2 regions of the Paenibacillus sp. sptzw28 genome follow, and region 2 is predicted to be linked to the other one. Evidence: a T-box and tRNA genes for the amino acid it is inferred to sense, from the RefSeq annotation. Region 2 holds a T-box; the other holds one or more tRNA genes.
The links. A T-box is a leader RNA that pairs with one kind of tRNA and senses whether it is charged. The one in region 2 lies ahead of metG (methionine--tRNA ligase), so its partner is inferred to be a tRNA-Met.

Region 1: it encodes a tRNA-Met, which carries the amino acid that the T-box ahead of metG (methionine--tRNA ligase) is inferred to sense. The anticodon was not compared.

What each region holds. Positions count from the first base shown of each region.
Region 1 is NZ_CP080545.1:4,249,949-4,257,770, reverse strand. Features, by position in the region: gene KZ483_RS19595 (ABC transporter ATP-binding protein) at 1-783, shown strand, start outside; gene KZ483_RS19590 (ABC transporter substrate-binding protein) at 789-2,330, shown strand; tRNA gene KZ483_RS19585 (tRNA-Met) at 2,698-2,774, shown strand; tRNA gene KZ483_RS19580 (tRNA-Ile) at 2,795-2,871, shown strand; tRNA gene KZ483_RS19575 (tRNA-Leu) at 2,892-2,977, shown strand; gene KZ483_RS19570 (uracil-DNA glycosylase) at 3,109-3,822, shown strand; gene KZ483_RS19565 (SPL family radical SAM protein) at 3,826-4,644, shown strand; gene KZ483_RS19560 (S-layer homology domain-containing protein) at 4,706-5,683, opposite strand; gene KZ483_RS19555 (hypothetical protein) at 5,865-6,140, opposite strand; tRNA gene KZ483_RS19550 (tRNA-Val) at 6,277-6,352, opposite strand; gene KZ483_RS19545 (hypothetical protein) at 6,517-6,669, shown strand; gene KZ483_RS19540 (DUF3892 domain-containing protein) at 7,067-7,324, shown strand; gene KZ483_RS19535 (MBL fold metallo-hydrolase) at 7,363-7,822, opposite strand, start outside.
Region 2 is NZ_CP080545.1:963,845-971,666, reverse strand. Features, by position in the region: gene KZ483_RS04565 (ABC transporter substrate-binding protein) at 1-527, shown strand, start outside; gene metG (methionine--tRNA ligase) at 759-2,396, opposite strand; T-box leader at 2,441-2,705, opposite strand; gene KZ483_RS04555 (NAD(P)H-dependent oxidoreductase) at 2,979-3,539, shown strand; gene KZ483_RS04550 (winged helix-turn-helix transcriptional regulator) at 3,612-3,971, opposite strand; gene KZ483_RS04545 (ArsR/SmtB family transcription factor) at 4,037-4,801, opposite strand; gene KZ483_RS04540 (ester cyclase) at 5,043-5,396, shown strand; gene KZ483_RS04535 (ester cyclase) at 5,429-5,836, shown strand; gene KZ483_RS04530 (hypothetical protein) at 5,860-6,195, opposite strand; gene KZ483_RS04525 (MarR family winged helix-turn-helix transcriptional regulator) at 6,192-6,671, opposite strand; gene KZ483_RS04520 (winged helix-turn-helix transcriptional regulator) at 6,955-7,320, opposite strand; gene KZ483_RS04515 (alpha/beta fold hydrolase) at 7,453-7,822, shown strand, end outside.

The DNA.
Region 1 (7,822 bases), 2.8 Mb from region 2:
ATGGCGATTATCGGCAACAGCGGCAGCGGCAAATCCACACTGCTCAACATACTCGGCGGACTTGACCGGCCCTCGGCCGGTTCCGTACGGGTAGGTCAATGGGATTTGCTCAAAATTACCGACGATCAGCTTGTCGAGTACAAACGCGATACGGTCGGCTTCATCTGGCAGAATAATGCGCGCAATCTGCTGCCGTATTTGACGGCGCTGGAAAATGTGGAAATGCCGATGATGCTCTCTTCCAAGCTGGACCGGGCCTATGCCAAACAGCTGCTGGAATGGGTAGGCCTCAAGGAGCGGATGCATAACAAGCTGCATCAGCTCTCAGGCGGTGAGCAGCAGCGCGTGGCCATCGCCATATCGCTCTCCAACCGGCCAAAAATGCTGCTCGCCGACGAACCTACAGGCTCTGTCGATACGCGGACCTCGGATTTGATTATGGATATATTCCGTAAGCTGAACCGTGAGATCGGCATTACGATCGTGATCGTTACCCACGATTTATCCCTCGCGGGGAAAGTCGACCGCGTCGTGGCCATCAGAGACGGTCTAACCAGCACGGAATTTATTAAACGGAACCCGAATTTGCATTCGGACGGAGGTGAAAACGGCCTTCCGGATGGCATTAAGGAAGCCCACGAGGAATATGTCGTAGTAGACCGCGTAGGCAGGCTTCAAATACCGAAAGATTATTTAACCGCCTTGCAGATTACAGACAAGGCATCGATGGAATTCGATGGCGAGCGCATTATTATTTCACCGCCTAAATCATTGGAGGGGTAAACAGTATGGAAATTAATCGATCATCAAAGCGGGGGTCATTCATCCGCAAGGCTTCGGGTATCATCTTATCGCTGGCACTCGTTTCGACGGTGCTTGCGGCTTGCAGCAAGGGGACCGGGAGCGACGACCAAAGACGAGTCCTTCGCGTTGGTTTTATGTATTCGAATGCCGATCAAGAGCCTTGGCTCCGCCAGCAGTTTACGGATGGCTACGAGCTGACGCATCCGAATATCGATATAGAAATCGTCGGAGCCATCAACTATGACGACCAGCGTTTCGAGCAGCCCGATCCGAACAAGAAGCAGCCCGATCCGTACGAGAAGATTAAGGAGCTGTTAAACGGCAAAAATCCGGTAGACGTCGTCGTGCTGGATTCCGCTTACTTGAAACGGCTGGTTCAGGACAATATGCTCAAGCAGCTTGATCCGCTCATACAAGACAGTAAATTCGACATAGAAGATTTTGTTCCTACGGTTATTGAAGGAATCAAGGACGCCGGCGACGGCAATCTGTACGCGCTCACTCCGACTTTCAATTCTTCCGCACTCTACTATAACAAGAAGATGTTTACCGATGCCGGCATCTCTCCGCCGACCGACAATATGCAGTGGCCGGATATATTCGCGCTTGCCGGCCGCATTGCGAAAGGCGAAGGCAAAGACCGCAAGTACGGTTTCCAGTTTAACCGGTGGAGCGGAGATCCGTTTTATGATATCCAGACCTACGCAGCTCCGCTGCAGCTGATGATGTTTGATAAGAAAGGCGAGAAAATGACGGTCGATACGCCGCAATGGAAAAGGGTATGGACAGACATTATAAACCTGTACAAAAATAAAATCGTACCGACGCAAAACGATATGAACGTGATCAACGACAAAGCGGCGCTCTCAGGGGCAGCAGGCGAGAACCCGGGTTTCAATCCGTTCCAGGGCGACATGTTCATAAACGGCCGGGTAGCAATGACAATCAGCGGTTATGACTATATCAACGAGCTGTCCAGGGCCAAGGATTACGCGGCAAAAAATAAAAACGTTCCGAGTGTCGACTGGGATGTAGTGACAATCCCTACATTTGCGGAGGTGCCTGACGTAGGCGGCAATATCTATTTAAACAATTTGATGGCAATTAATGCGAAAGCCCAGAACAGTGAAGACGCCTGGGATTTCATTCAATTCAATAACAGCAAAGAGTGGGCGAAGCTGAAGTCGCGCAGCACATATGAGATGGTTGCGCGCAAATCGTTCCTGAAGCCGAAGGACGGAATGAGCTACAATATCGGAGCCTTCTACGCACTGAAGCCGGTGCCGCCTCAAGATCTGGATATGGAGAAGCTGTATCGGGAGAAGCCGAACATCTATCAGGTGAACCAATACGGTCAGCCGCTCTTCCAACAAGTGGTTGAAGGAAAGAAGACAGTCGATCAAGCGCTGAAAGAATGGCAAACGAAAGGCGATGCGCTGCTGCAAAAGATTAAAGAAAATCCCAACGGACCTCTTGAGCCGATCGATGGCGGCGGGGTAGGAGTAGGCGTTTACGGTAAAGGTTGACCTGACACCCGCCGATGCATATCATGCGTCGGCGGGTGTTTTTTTCATGCTGCTTCAATGCTTGTATTTTCCGTAAAAGGGGTAATCTAAAGCAAAACGGCGGTGGAGGGATTCAGCATGCGTTGGGTGTATTGGGTCCGTTTGTACGAAACTAAATTTCAGGCAGGTTGTCTCGTCAGACGGATGGAAAATGATTGGTGGGTATACGGTTACGAGTGTCCGCGGGAAATCGAGGTTTTTCAGTCCCGAAAAGGCAGGTACGGCGTTCGTTTTGTACCTTGAAAAATAGTTCTTGACTTCATGTTCTATCATGTAGTATATTATATCTTGTCGCCATTCAAATGACGTTGTTGTGAAATGGTACTATCGCGGGGTGGAGCAGCCCGGTAGCTCGTCGGGCTCATAACCCGAAGGCCGCAGGTTCAAATCCTGCCCCCGCAACCAACCTTTCGATTGTATCTTAAGGGCCCTTAGCTCAGTTGGTTAGAGCGGTCGGCTCATAACCGATTGGTCGGGGGTTCGAGTCCCTCAGGGCCCACCATTCCATGCACGTCACAATTTGCCGGGGTGGCGGAACTGGCAGACGCACAGGACTTAAAATCCTGCGGTGGGTGACCACCGTACGGGTTCGATTCCCGTCCTCGGCATTTCTAACTCTACTTGGTAGGGTAACAATTCGGTATCATACATAAAGAGTCCTGTTCGGTGAAAGCACAAACGACGGGACTCTTTTTCTTCATTCTTTTTCCATTGTACGTGCCAAGAGAAGGAGGAGCTTATGGCGGTTATTTTCAAAAACGATTGGGCTGACATTTTGAATAAAGAGCTTGAGCAGTCATATTACAAGGAGCTTCGGTCGCGCCTGGCGGATCAGTACCGGAGTGTGACGGTTTATCCGAGTATGCACGAAATTTTTAATGCTCTTCATTATACCTCATATGAGGATACCCGTGTCGTTATTATCGGGCAAGATCCATACCACGGGCCGGGTCAGGCGCACGGGTTAAGCTTCTCCGTTCAACCGGGTGTAAAGTCGCCGCCGTCTCTGCAAAATATTTTCAAAGAACTGCGCGATGATCTGGGGTGTCCGATTCCTGATCACGGGTATCTCGTATCTTGGGCGAAGCAGGGCGTCATGCTGCTTAATAATGTTCTGACCGTTCAGGCCGGACTTGCAGCATCGCATCAGGGGATGGGCTGGGAGAGGTTTACCGGCGCCGTGATTGACGCACTAAATGAGCGGGAGCGGCCGGTAGTCTTTATTCTTTGGGGCAAGCATGCCCAGGAGAAAGCTTCGGCGATCGACACGGACCGCCACTGTATTATCTCTTCTCCGCACCCGAGTCCCTTCGCGGCGCATCGCGGGTTTTTCGGCAGCCGTCCGTTCTCCCGCGCCAATGCGTTTCTTCGCAGTATCGGCAGCCCCGAGATTGATTGGTGTATTCCGGCCCTCGCCCAATCAGAGTCAGCGGCTGCTTTGGATGAAGGATAGCCTATGACGGCAGCTGAAGGAAACAAACGTCCGCCAAGACTGCTTAATCCGGCATCCGGTTATTTGACCGGTTATTCATATACGATAAATCCATACATAGGCTGTGTCTTTGGCTGTTCTTATTGCTACGTCAGACGGATGCCGGTGGCTCTGTTTCGCGGACAGCCTTGGGGCGAATGGATCGAGGCGAAGGGCGTGGACCAAAATTCATTTCGCCGGGAATGGCAGAAGGCACTTATTAAAGGGCCGGTTACGGTGTTTATGTCTTCGGCTACCGATCCGTATCAGCCTTCTGAATACAAATCTCGCCTCACGAGGATGATTCTTGAAGTGATGGTGGAGTCCCCACCCGAGTTTGTCCTTGTCCAAACCAGGAGCCCGCTTGTACTGCGCGACGCCGACCTGTTAAAGCAGCTGGGCGCCCGCGTACGAGTCAGCATGACAGTGGAAACGGACCTTGAGCCTGTACGCAAGCGGCTCACTCCGGCGGCGCCGCCGCTTGCTTCGAGATGGCGAGCGATACGTATGCTTCGCGAGCAGGGCATTCCGGTGCAGGCTGCGGTCTCCCCGCTGCTGCCCTGTTCGGACGGTTTCGCCGCTCGCCTTGCGGAGGAAGCGCCGCGGGTCGTCATTGACGATTTCTTCCGTGGAGACGGAAGCGCAGGGAAACGGTCGGCCCAGCTCGGCATGCGGGAGAGATATCGCGAGCTCGGTCTGGAGAAGCTTTATGAGCCTAGGACGGCAGACCGGTTTGCCGCGGAGCTGTGCTCGCTTATGCCGCATGGAGCGGTATACTTCGGACAGGATGGCTTCCTGCCGTAACCATAGAGAAGCGCCCAAGAAGAGATCCTTGGGCGCTTTTCTTAATATAGGTGAAAGAAGGTTAATTTGTGCTTGATACCGGGTGGTCCGGGTCGGTTGGGGGAGAGATTCCCGAACTTCCGGAGGATCCTCCGCCTATTTCGACGCCTCCAAGGACCGGCGTAAGGTCTGAAGCGATGTACGTTACGGCCTTCACGTCTGTAATGACTTGGGCATAGAACTTATCCTCTTGTGGAAAAACCGGTTCAACGTTGATGATTGCCTTGTCCCCGTCAAACAGAATGGAGCTGATACGCAGACCGTATCCCGGATTAGGCGCTTTTGCCGTAACCGTTACCTCAGTCACCGTCTCATTAACCGCTTTTGCCGTGATCGCCACATCCGTCAATGGAGTAGGCTGCGGCTCTCCTCCCGGCGCCGGAATTGTAACGTTCTCCTTTACGAATTTCATCGCGCCATACAGCCAACCGGCTGCCTCACCACGCTTGATTTCAGCTTTCGGATAAAAGTTCTGCTTCTTGTCGAGTTCGGCGATTTTCGTAATCAGCAGCTTCTGGATGCTCTCCATATAAGCGGAACTGACGTCACTCTCATCATGAATCATGACATAGATTTCGATAAAAGCATAATCGCCTGTTGTCATTATCGCCCGGAACAAATGATGTGCGAACTGCTCCCGGGTCATCGCCCACGAGGGATCGACATCCTTAGCCACTTCAAGACCGTTATTTGCGGCTATGATGAAGGCGTCGGAGTACCAGACGTTATCTTTTACCTTCGTAAAATAATCGCTTGCCTTTGGTTCTTTTATAAAACGAATGTTATCGATATTGAGACCAAGGCCTTTGACGATCAATGCGATTCCAGCCGCGTAGGTCAATTTTGCGCCCGGCTTGTATAACCCGTCTTTATCGCCGGTAATGATGCCCTGCTTTTGCAGGTCGGCGATTTTCGATGCGTTCGGGTCATTCTTGGTGTCGGTAAATGCCCAAACCGATTGCGATGCGGCAAGAAACAGCAGCATAATCACAGAGAGCATAGCTAAGCTTCTCCTCATGAACGGCTCACCCCATAATTTTCGTTTGTTTTGTCTTGCATGTACTGATTAGACGGTAACAATCCGAGAAATGTTGCGGTGGAAGAGAAAAGCTCGAAGACCCGGTTCAGCAGCTGACTTGCGGCGGCTTAGTACCGGGCCTATCGTTTGATCAATCAGAAATTCAATGCGTTGGATCCGGATTTTCCTCGACTTCCGGCTCTCTCCCATCGGTAAGCGAAAATCTCGTGGTTGCAGAATGTTCTTTCCATCGGCGGTTTGCCTCGTAAAGCTCAGTCTCAAGATGTTCTGCCTGTTCATGCGAGAGAGCAAACACAATCTCATTGCTCGCTTCGTCTGCAGCCGTAAGAAGGACGTAGCTCTCCGCATCCCTTGGCGTAACATTGCTTATCTTTAAATTAACAGCTCCGATTTCATATCTAACCTTCATCCCGATCATTAAAAATACCTCCACTGGTGTGATACCGATAAGGTGGCGCAATCCGGAGCTATTTATTCAATGGTCGTACTGCAAGAAGGGGATGGACAGACAACAAAAAAAGCCTCGATTACGAAGGCTTTCGGCGTTTGTATTATGGTGATCTGAACAGGGTTCGAACCTGTGACCCCCACCCTGTCAAGATGGTGCTCTCCCAGCTGAGCTATCAGATCACAAAAAAGTTTCGTTAGTGACAAGTAATAATATATCAAATAGAAAAATTGAAGTCAATACTTTTTTCGATATGAGACCACCGATACTATTTGGGCCGATACCCGCATATTGTACGTTAAATGAGAATGCGGGGGGAGTTTGTATCCTTAGAGAAGCTGCTTTCTTGGCTGTTTGGCTGGTCGGTTTGTTCGGTATCGTGATCACGGTTTGCGTGTACGCTGCCCGAATGGTAATCAGGGATACGATTTCTTATGATGAGGCGTTTGTATGGCTGCGGAAGCTTCCTCCGGAGGCGGGGCCGGCGAGGAGAGAATAGTGTAAGGTTTGCCCTTCTTAATGTTGGTGCATAATAGTTCCAAGGTTATGATTTAAACCAGGGGGCTTGATGCAGCTTGAAGAGGGCGATATATGCGGCAGCTTGCTTGATCGTTTGTTCCGGGTGCGCCATCGGTTCGGCCGAACCCGCGATCCATATTGACAACAGCTTCAATGAAAGCGTTTCTTCGGATGTGTATCCACTTAGCCGCTCAGTTTTGGGTGACGTTTATGGTTCGCGGGGCTCTTCAAAACAAATGGTTCCCGCACCCTTGCAGGATGGACAACGGCCGCCTCTGCGCAACAAAAACGGGTAGATACTGAAGCTGCTGCAGAATAATTCAAGGGAACGCGGGGAATGCTATGCCGGCAAGAAGATGTAAAGGAGGCAGATGCATTTGAACCAGATAGGTCAACCGAACAATCAGTCGGCTCGCGAGTCGTTTGTGGCTGTACAAAAAAACGGGGATGGGGACCTGCAGGCCTTTAAGACATCCTCAGGACGGGTTCTCGACTATACTCAAGCGCTTCAAGAGGTACAGGCCGGCCAAATCGCCGGCGTTAATGCTTTTAAAGGAAGAGATGGCGAGACATATATCCGCGGCGATGCGGACGGAGATCCCGCCAACAACCTCGATGAACTTCCGAATTTCTAAGAGCATATACACGACCTTCACATGGAAACAGCCCGCACTCAGCGGGCTGTTTTTCGGTTAAACGAATACATTTGATGCTGCTCCACGAAGCGCATTGGGCCGATAGCTTGTTCGTACTCCGGCTTCGCATCATCGTAATGCATGAGCCAGACGCGTTCTTGTATGCTCCGGGGCAGCGATAGAAGCTCGTCCAGCGTCGTGTGCACGATACCGGGGGGGCTGAACTGACATTCATGAAAAATCGTTTCACAGCCCCGCTCAACCAGTTCCTCCAGCAGTTCCCGGTCAAATCTCATATCGGCGGAATAAAAAAACGAATTATTAATGATATAAGAAAAACTCGGCTTGCCCGGAATATGCTGCGTTCGTACCGGCTCTACAGTAAATGCCGGCAGAAGCTCAGCCGGAGCGCCGGGGGCAATCAGCCGCACATCAAAGTAATCCTCAAGCGAACCCAGCCCATCTTGCATTAATCCTCCCTTGAGCGAGTTTTCCCAA
Region 2 (7,822 bases):
GGGCCAACAACTCCATTGCTATACCGGCCAGCTCGAAGAATATCGAAAGAACGATGAAGTTCTTTGACTGGCTCTTCAGCAGCAGGGACAATCACGATCTGTTCGAATACGGCGTTCCCGGCAAGCATTGGGAGCCGGTAGGCGAGAATCAAATCAAATATCTCGATGAATCGAAAAATTACAATTTCCCTGGCTATGAATTCACCTGGAATCCGTCGATGATCCGGCTCAGCAGCGATCTGGACGAAACTGCGAGGAAGTACTTTGAATATTCGGCGAAAGCGGACACGTACTATACTGCGCCGCTCGGTAATTTCGCATTCGACAGCAGCAGCTTCAAAGCGGAATTCGCTAACATCTCATCCAAAACCGATCCTTTCATTCAGCTGCTCAAGGCTGGCCAGATTAAAGACTGGGAAACGCAGGTGACCAAGCTCAAGGGTGAGCTGGTTACTCTCGGCATGGATAAGCTTCGCGGCGAGCTGAAGAAGCAAATTCAAACGTACCTCGATAACGGAGGCAAGTAATACACGGACGATTCGAAGATTTAAGCAAATGCAGCAACGAGGCTGCAGGTACTTTAACAAAGCAGGAGCATCGTTAGACTCTTGATGCGTCAAGGTCTAACGATGCTCTTTTGCTTTGGCCGCGAAACCGATACAAGTCTTCACTTCGGCTTAACTTATACGCAGCGTTAAACTTTAAATGCGTTAATGTTTAGCTATGCTGTTAAACTATGCTTCCATGCCCGCTAAGCCTTATTTTTGTTTCTCCAATAACCCCGCTTCCTCCTCGATCCGGCTGATATCAATACGCTCGAATAACAGCGCCAGGTTCTGAATCCGCCGGCCTGCCGGCACTGAGGCCAACTGCCAAACCGGCTGCTCCAGTGTTAGAAACGTTCTTATTTTCTCACAGGAGAAGGGGATGAAAGGATGGAGCAAATTCGCCAGATTCGCTATAATTTGTACGCACGTATAGAGCGTTTCCCCGCACGCTTCCCTGCTTTCCTTAACCTGCACCCATGGTTTTTGATCATCAAAGTATTTGTTTCCCCGGCGGATACAGGCAAAGATTAATTCAATGGCCTCCTTCAGATGCCCCGCTTCAATAAGAACCCCGGAGTCTCGGTACAAAACCTCCAATTCCCCTCTCCAATCTTCACTAAGGTCACCTTCAGGTATACGTCCCCCAAAAGCTTTCTCAATAAAAGCCAACGTACGGTTGACAAAGTTTCCAAAGGCGCCAAGAAGCTCTCCGTTATGGCTGTAGATAAACTCTCTCCATGAGAAGTCGGTGTCCCGTTTCTCAGGACCGTTTGCAATAAGAAAATACCGAATGGAATCGGGTTGATACCGGCTCATGATGTCCGGCAGCCAAACCGCCCAGTTGCGGCTTGTAGAAAATTTCTTCCCTTCCAGGGTCATATATTCACATGAAATAATTCGGTCCGGCAAATGAAGGCCCCCCGCTCCTAGCAGCAGTGCCGGCCAAATTAACGTATGGAAGGGTACATTGTCTTTGCCATGCACATAATAAGAGGTTATCGGCTCCCCTGTCCCGAGCCAGAATGACTCCCAATCCCCGCCAGTCTCAACCGCCCACTGCTTGCTTGCAGATAGATAACCGCACACCGCTTCAACCCAAACGTATATTTTTTTATCTTCGAAGCCGGTAAGGGGTACGTCGACCCCCCATGTTAAATCCCGGGTTGCAGCGCGGTCCTTAAGCCCTTCTTCGAGATACCGCTTCGTTAAATGCACCGCATTTTCTCGCCAGCCCTTCGCTTGTTCCGCATACTCGGCCAATTGATTCTGGAACGCGGAGAGCGAGAGGTAATAATGCTCTGCCATACGCTCCACAGGAGTATTACCGCAAATCTTGCAAGTCTTATCCGTCAAGTCTGCCGGATCAAGCAGGGTGGAACAATAATCGCATTGATCGCCCCGAGCTCGGTTTCCGCAAACAGGGCACGTACCTTCCACATATCTGTCGGGCAGAAAACGCCCGTCCGTTTCGCAGTAAGTCTGCTCGACTGTTTTTGCATATAAATACCCATTTTCGAGCAGCTTCAGGAACATCTCCTGCACGACGCGGTGATGATAATCCTGGTCAGTACGGGTATACAAGTCAAACGTAAAGCCCAATCGCTTAAAGCACTCTTCGAATTCCAGATGGAACCGGCCCGCGATCTCCCCGGGAGATACCCCCTCCTGAGCGGCTTGAACGGCGACAGGCGTGCCGTGGCTATCGCTGCCCGATACATAGAGCACCTTCTCTCCCTTTAAGCGATAATAGCGCGCAAGTACATCCCCGGGTAATAAACTCGCCAAACGTCCCAAGTGCAGTGAACCGTTCGCATAAGGCCATGCTCCGCCAATAAAAATATTCGCCATCCAGACGTCCTCCTTTTTGTTGAAGCACAAAAAAACCCTCATCCCAAAGGGACGAGAGCTATGCTCACGCGGTACCACCCAATTTCATCAATGCCTTGCGGCATTCACCTCTTCAGGTACGACGCTGCCCGCGTTTATACCCTAGCACAGTAACGGGTGCGGGATCCGGCGCAGCCTACGACCCGTCAAGGTTTTCGATGCGCAGCTCCAAGACCATGTTCCCAAGGCTGTTCTTTACTCCTTTTCAGCTGCCGGAGCTCTCTGCAGAAAGACATCGCCTATGGTACTCTTTCTCTTCACAGCTTTTTTCAGAATATTCATGTTATTGGAAATAATACTGAACCTTGTTTCCAAAGTCAAGATAGTTTCTGATTCCGCACTCAATCCCCAGCCGTTACACACAATTCAAGAACCACATTGCCAAAGCTCTGTATGTCCTTCAAATAATCGTAACCCGCGGGATTGCGCTCTGTAGCATATACACTCACCTTTACGAAAGTACCTGTAGTAAAAGTGCATACTTACATTTTTACAGTGTGAACTTTATACTCAAGAATAACAATAATTAAGGAGGACATATCGTTGAAAACTCTTGTTGTCGTAACACACCCAAGCTTAGAAACATCCGCCATTAATAAGCGATGGGTGGAAGAACTAAGAAAATATCCGGAGAAGTATACCGTTCATGAATTATCCAAGGCTTACCCTGATGGAAACATAGACGTGGCAAAAGAACAAAAATTGGTTGAATCGCATGGCAATCTCATTTTCCAGTTTCCAATATATTGGTTCAACTGCCCGCCGCTTCTTAAAAAGTGGTTTGACGATGTATTAGCGTACGGGTGGGCATATGGTTCAAGTGGAGATAAATTAAAGAATCGTAAAGTTGCTTTAGGCGTAACTGCAGGAATCAAAAAAGAAGATTATAGTGAGAACGGAAGATACCGGTATACACTTGAACAATTATTAGCTCCGTTTGAAACGTCCTTCCTCTATTGCAATGCAGATTATCGTTCGTTTTTTGCGTATTACGGCACAGAAAATGAGCCTGGGGAAATTGATCCCGGTGCAGAAAATGTGCCTGCTGCAAGCAGATTGGAAAAAAGCGCTCAAGATTATTTGAATTTTGTTGATAGTCTTTAACTTTATCTAATTATTAAAAGAAGTATTTCCTTGCTGAGGAAATACTTCTTTTGATATATACAACAGCTATGGCTACCGCTTTACAGCCTCAGGAGCCGGCAAGCCGTTTTTCTCTCCCCACTCGCACATCATATTTAACACTGGGATGAGAGAAAGACCACGTTCAGATAATGAATATTCAACCTTTGGCGGTATTTGTGGAAATTCCTTGCGTATGATAAGGCCATCAGCCTCCAGCTCCTTTAACATGATGCTTAGCGTTTTATAGGAAATGGTACCGATGCATCTCTTGAGCTCATTAAACCGCATAACCTTATTTTCAGTCAGCCAATACATAATGATCATTTTATACTTACCGCCTATTAAGGACAACGTATATCCAAAACCAGTGTCTTTTAACTCCACGCCAGTCGGAACACAGGTTTCGCGCATAAGTTATACTCTCCTTCCGTTAAGTCTATGCAAAGCGGCGCCGTTTGTCATTCGACATATTCCGTTTAACTTCCAGCCAGCGTCGACCCGGTTTCCAGCAATGTCTTCATGCCCGAAAGCACTATCGGCAAACCATTTTCAAGGATCTTCGCCGTGCTTGCAGCCTGTTCGAATTCATCGTGCACTACGGTTACGAGGGTCACTCCCTCAAGCTCAGCATGCGATTCGATCTCCCACGTGATGCGTGACGGACTGTCGCCGGCCGTGCCCGGTAGCGAGAGAAAGCGCCAGCTCATCACAAGCTTGCTTGGAGGATCGATGGCAAGAATAATCCCTTCCGCTTTCTTCTCCTCCCCATTCCAAAGTTCGAACGGAGAGTCGATTTCCCAGGTGGACCGGAGAGCGCAATTGAACCAAAACTTCGACGTCTTGGCAGGATCCGTGAGAGCTTGCCAAACATGTTCCGGGCTTGCTTTAATCGCGATCCGGTTTACATGACGGGGTTTGTTTTCCATATTCCTTCCACGCTCCAATTCGTTTTGAAGGGATGTTAATCCGATCGCCCATGATTCAGTGTATTTACTCACCCATCGCTCGTAAATTTGACGTATGGGGACCGCGTTCAAGTAATGAAGCTTTTCCCGGCCGACCTTCCTCGTAGTGATGAGTCCGGCTTCCTCCAGTATATTCAAATGCTTCATGACACCGAATCTTGACATGTCGAGCGGGGCGCAGAGGTCATTCAGCGTTCGTCCGTCCGACTTGTGAAGCAGATCCAGAAGCATGCGGCGGCTGGGATCAGCGAGCGCCTTGAATATTTCGTTGTTCAACAGGAACGCCTCCTTCCGGCAGTCTGAATAAATTACTTTGCGCCTCTTGACACGTTACCGTATGGTAACGTATATTAAAAACAACAAAAGTGACTGTATAGTCACATGTTAACACAAACAGATCTGCTTGTCAGTAATATCTAAGCGGTGAATACGGCAGACGGCGAACAGGTTTAAGCATATGAAATAATAAGCGGTCCGGCAGCCGGTTGCAGCAGCCAACAAAAGGAGATGATTTGTTATGAGTACGGTAGAACAGAAGAATGTTGAAACGGTGACCGCGTTTATCGAGGACATTTCGAACCAGAGCGCATTGGATAGGACAGATCAGTTCTTTGCAGGGCAAATGGTGGAGGCCTTCACGGATCGACGCTACATCATAGACGATATCCTCGTCCAAAGAGAGAAGGTAATCGCAAGAATCTTGATGGAAGGTACACATAAAGGTATTTTTGCAGGAAATGAACCCACGGGCATAACAGTGAAGGCGACGCAGTTTCGTGAATTTCGAGTAGTCGACGGTAAAATTGCCGAACATCACGGCTGGTTCGATACAGGTACACTTTTGCCCCAGATTCAGGCTCCGTCAATTTAACCAAAGAACTGACAAATAGGAGATGTGTTGAGATGAAAACGATAGAACAGAACAATATTGAAACAGTAACGGCGTTTATCGAGGCTTTTTGGAATCGAAGCGAATTGGATTGCGTGGACCGGTTTCTATCTGCCGATTATCAAGAGCTCTCCTACCAATCCAAAGAGGGCCTGAAACAATTCGCCGCGAGGATATTGGAAGCCTTTCCGGATAAACAGTACACCGTCGAAGAGATCATAGGCCAAGGGGAGAAGGTACTCGTAAGAATGACTGTGAGAGGCACGCACCAAGGAATGTTCTTTGGAACAGCGCCGACTAACAATGCAATTGATGTCACGCTGTACCGTCAATATCGTGTCGAGGACGGCAAGATTGCCGAACATCGCGGCTGGATCGATATGGTGACCATGTGGCACCAAATTCGGGGTAAACAAAGATGATCTTAACAATTCCATACCTCGTCTTACCAACCGAATTGGACAAATGTATACCCTGTAAAACCAATCGACACTATTATTGAGAAGGAAGTAAGACCTTTCATCCACAAAGGCATATGCTTTCGCTTAACCATACGATAAACAGCAAATACAGTTGTAAACAGCGTTGCAAAGATCATTACTCTTCTGATCCATACCACACCTGTCATCGCTCCCATTGCGTTCGTTGAACCGCCAAGCACAAGAAGAATCCCCATATGAAGCCAATGATGCGAAGAAGCAATAATCGAGAAAATAACGGTTGATACCGAGGCTGCTAATGTTGAAGCGGCCTCTTCCTTATGATTGTACCGATGTTTCATTGTTCTCTCTCCCCGTGACTGTAAACTCTTAATGCAGAATCCTTCCTGACTTCAAGCAGTGATTGAGTAAATGCTTTAAAGCTTTCCGAAAACTGAAATTGTTCCGATTCTGACATTTTGCTTAGTATGGAATTATAAAATTCAACGGACTGATCGCGCAGCCTTTGTATTGAACGTATCCCTTTTTCAGTTAAAGCCAGTATGACTTCTCTACGGTTATTTTCGTTCAGTTCTCTTGAAACAAAATCCCCTTTAACCAGTACATCAATGAGTCTGCTGACCGAACTTCTTTCCAGTTGAAGCTTTTCAGCCAGCTCCGTTATAGTGAGCGTTTGTTTTTCCAGCTCTTGCAGCGCAAATACTTGGGATAAAGACAAAGAAAAACCGCAGGGTGTTTTTGTTTGCTCCAAAAGACCAAATGATCGAATAAATTGCTGCATAACATCCCTTAGCTGCAGGACATTTTCTCTTTGCACTTCAAATACCTCCCCACAATGATGTGTTATGCATCATTTGTATTATACACGTATAATTTACTACAAGATTTAACAAAGGTCAACCCGTTTTTTCTACAGCATTCACCCCCGGAAGCGCCTAAGACCGGGTCTTGTCCCAGGTGTACTTTCGTTCCGGCCTGCCAACCGTTCCGTATATTGTTTCGATATTGAAAATAAATCCGAACTTCCGCTGTTTTATCGAAATATAGTCCCGTCTAATCGATTGTCGCTCCTATTTCACCCGCTCCGCAGGACAATTACATCATGGCATCATGGCTTCCGTACCTTCACTCCAATTGTCCGACTCTTTCCCTGGACACGCGCCATTCTCCTGCACCCACACCCACATGGCAGCAAAAATAGGCTGCAGACGCTGTCCGCGTTCGGTAAGCTCGTATTCAACATGTAAAGGCACCCCAGGGTATAGAGTGCGTGTCACGATTTTTTCCTCCTCCAACATGCGCAAACGATCGGTCAAAGTTTTCGGACTGATCGGATGAAGCGAACGTCGCAGTTCCCCGAAACGCTTGGTGCCGTTAAACAATTCACGCAATAGCAGCAGATTCCACTTGCCGTCTAAAACCTTTAAGATCGGTTCAATTTGCCCCGGACATGACGGACTGATCATCGGTGATCCCTCCATAGTTCATTTTATGAAACTATAGCACCTTAATGTAACTACTTTTCAAATGTATCACAGATCGCTACCATTGTGAATAAAGAGGGAAAAATAATTGAAGATAAAAAGGAGAACAGACATATGAAAAGAGAATTTGAAGTGGATTCGATGGAGTACCCTTTCAAAGACCACTGGATGCCCTATCGTGACGGATTCATTCATTACATTGACGAAGGACAGGGACCGACGATTCTTCTCCTTCACGGGAACCCCACATGGTCATATCTCTATCGGAATGTCATTAAGGAACTGCGCGGCGAATTTCGTCTTATCGCGTTGGACTACCCTGGAATGGGCATGTCAAAGGCGCCATCCCGGTATGGATTTACGCCACAAGAGCAATCTGATGCAGTCATCGATTTTATTCGTCGCATGGACCTCAAGAATTTTGTTCTGGTCGTTCAGGATTGGGGTGGACCGATCGGTTTAAATTACGCGGTCCGCCACCCGG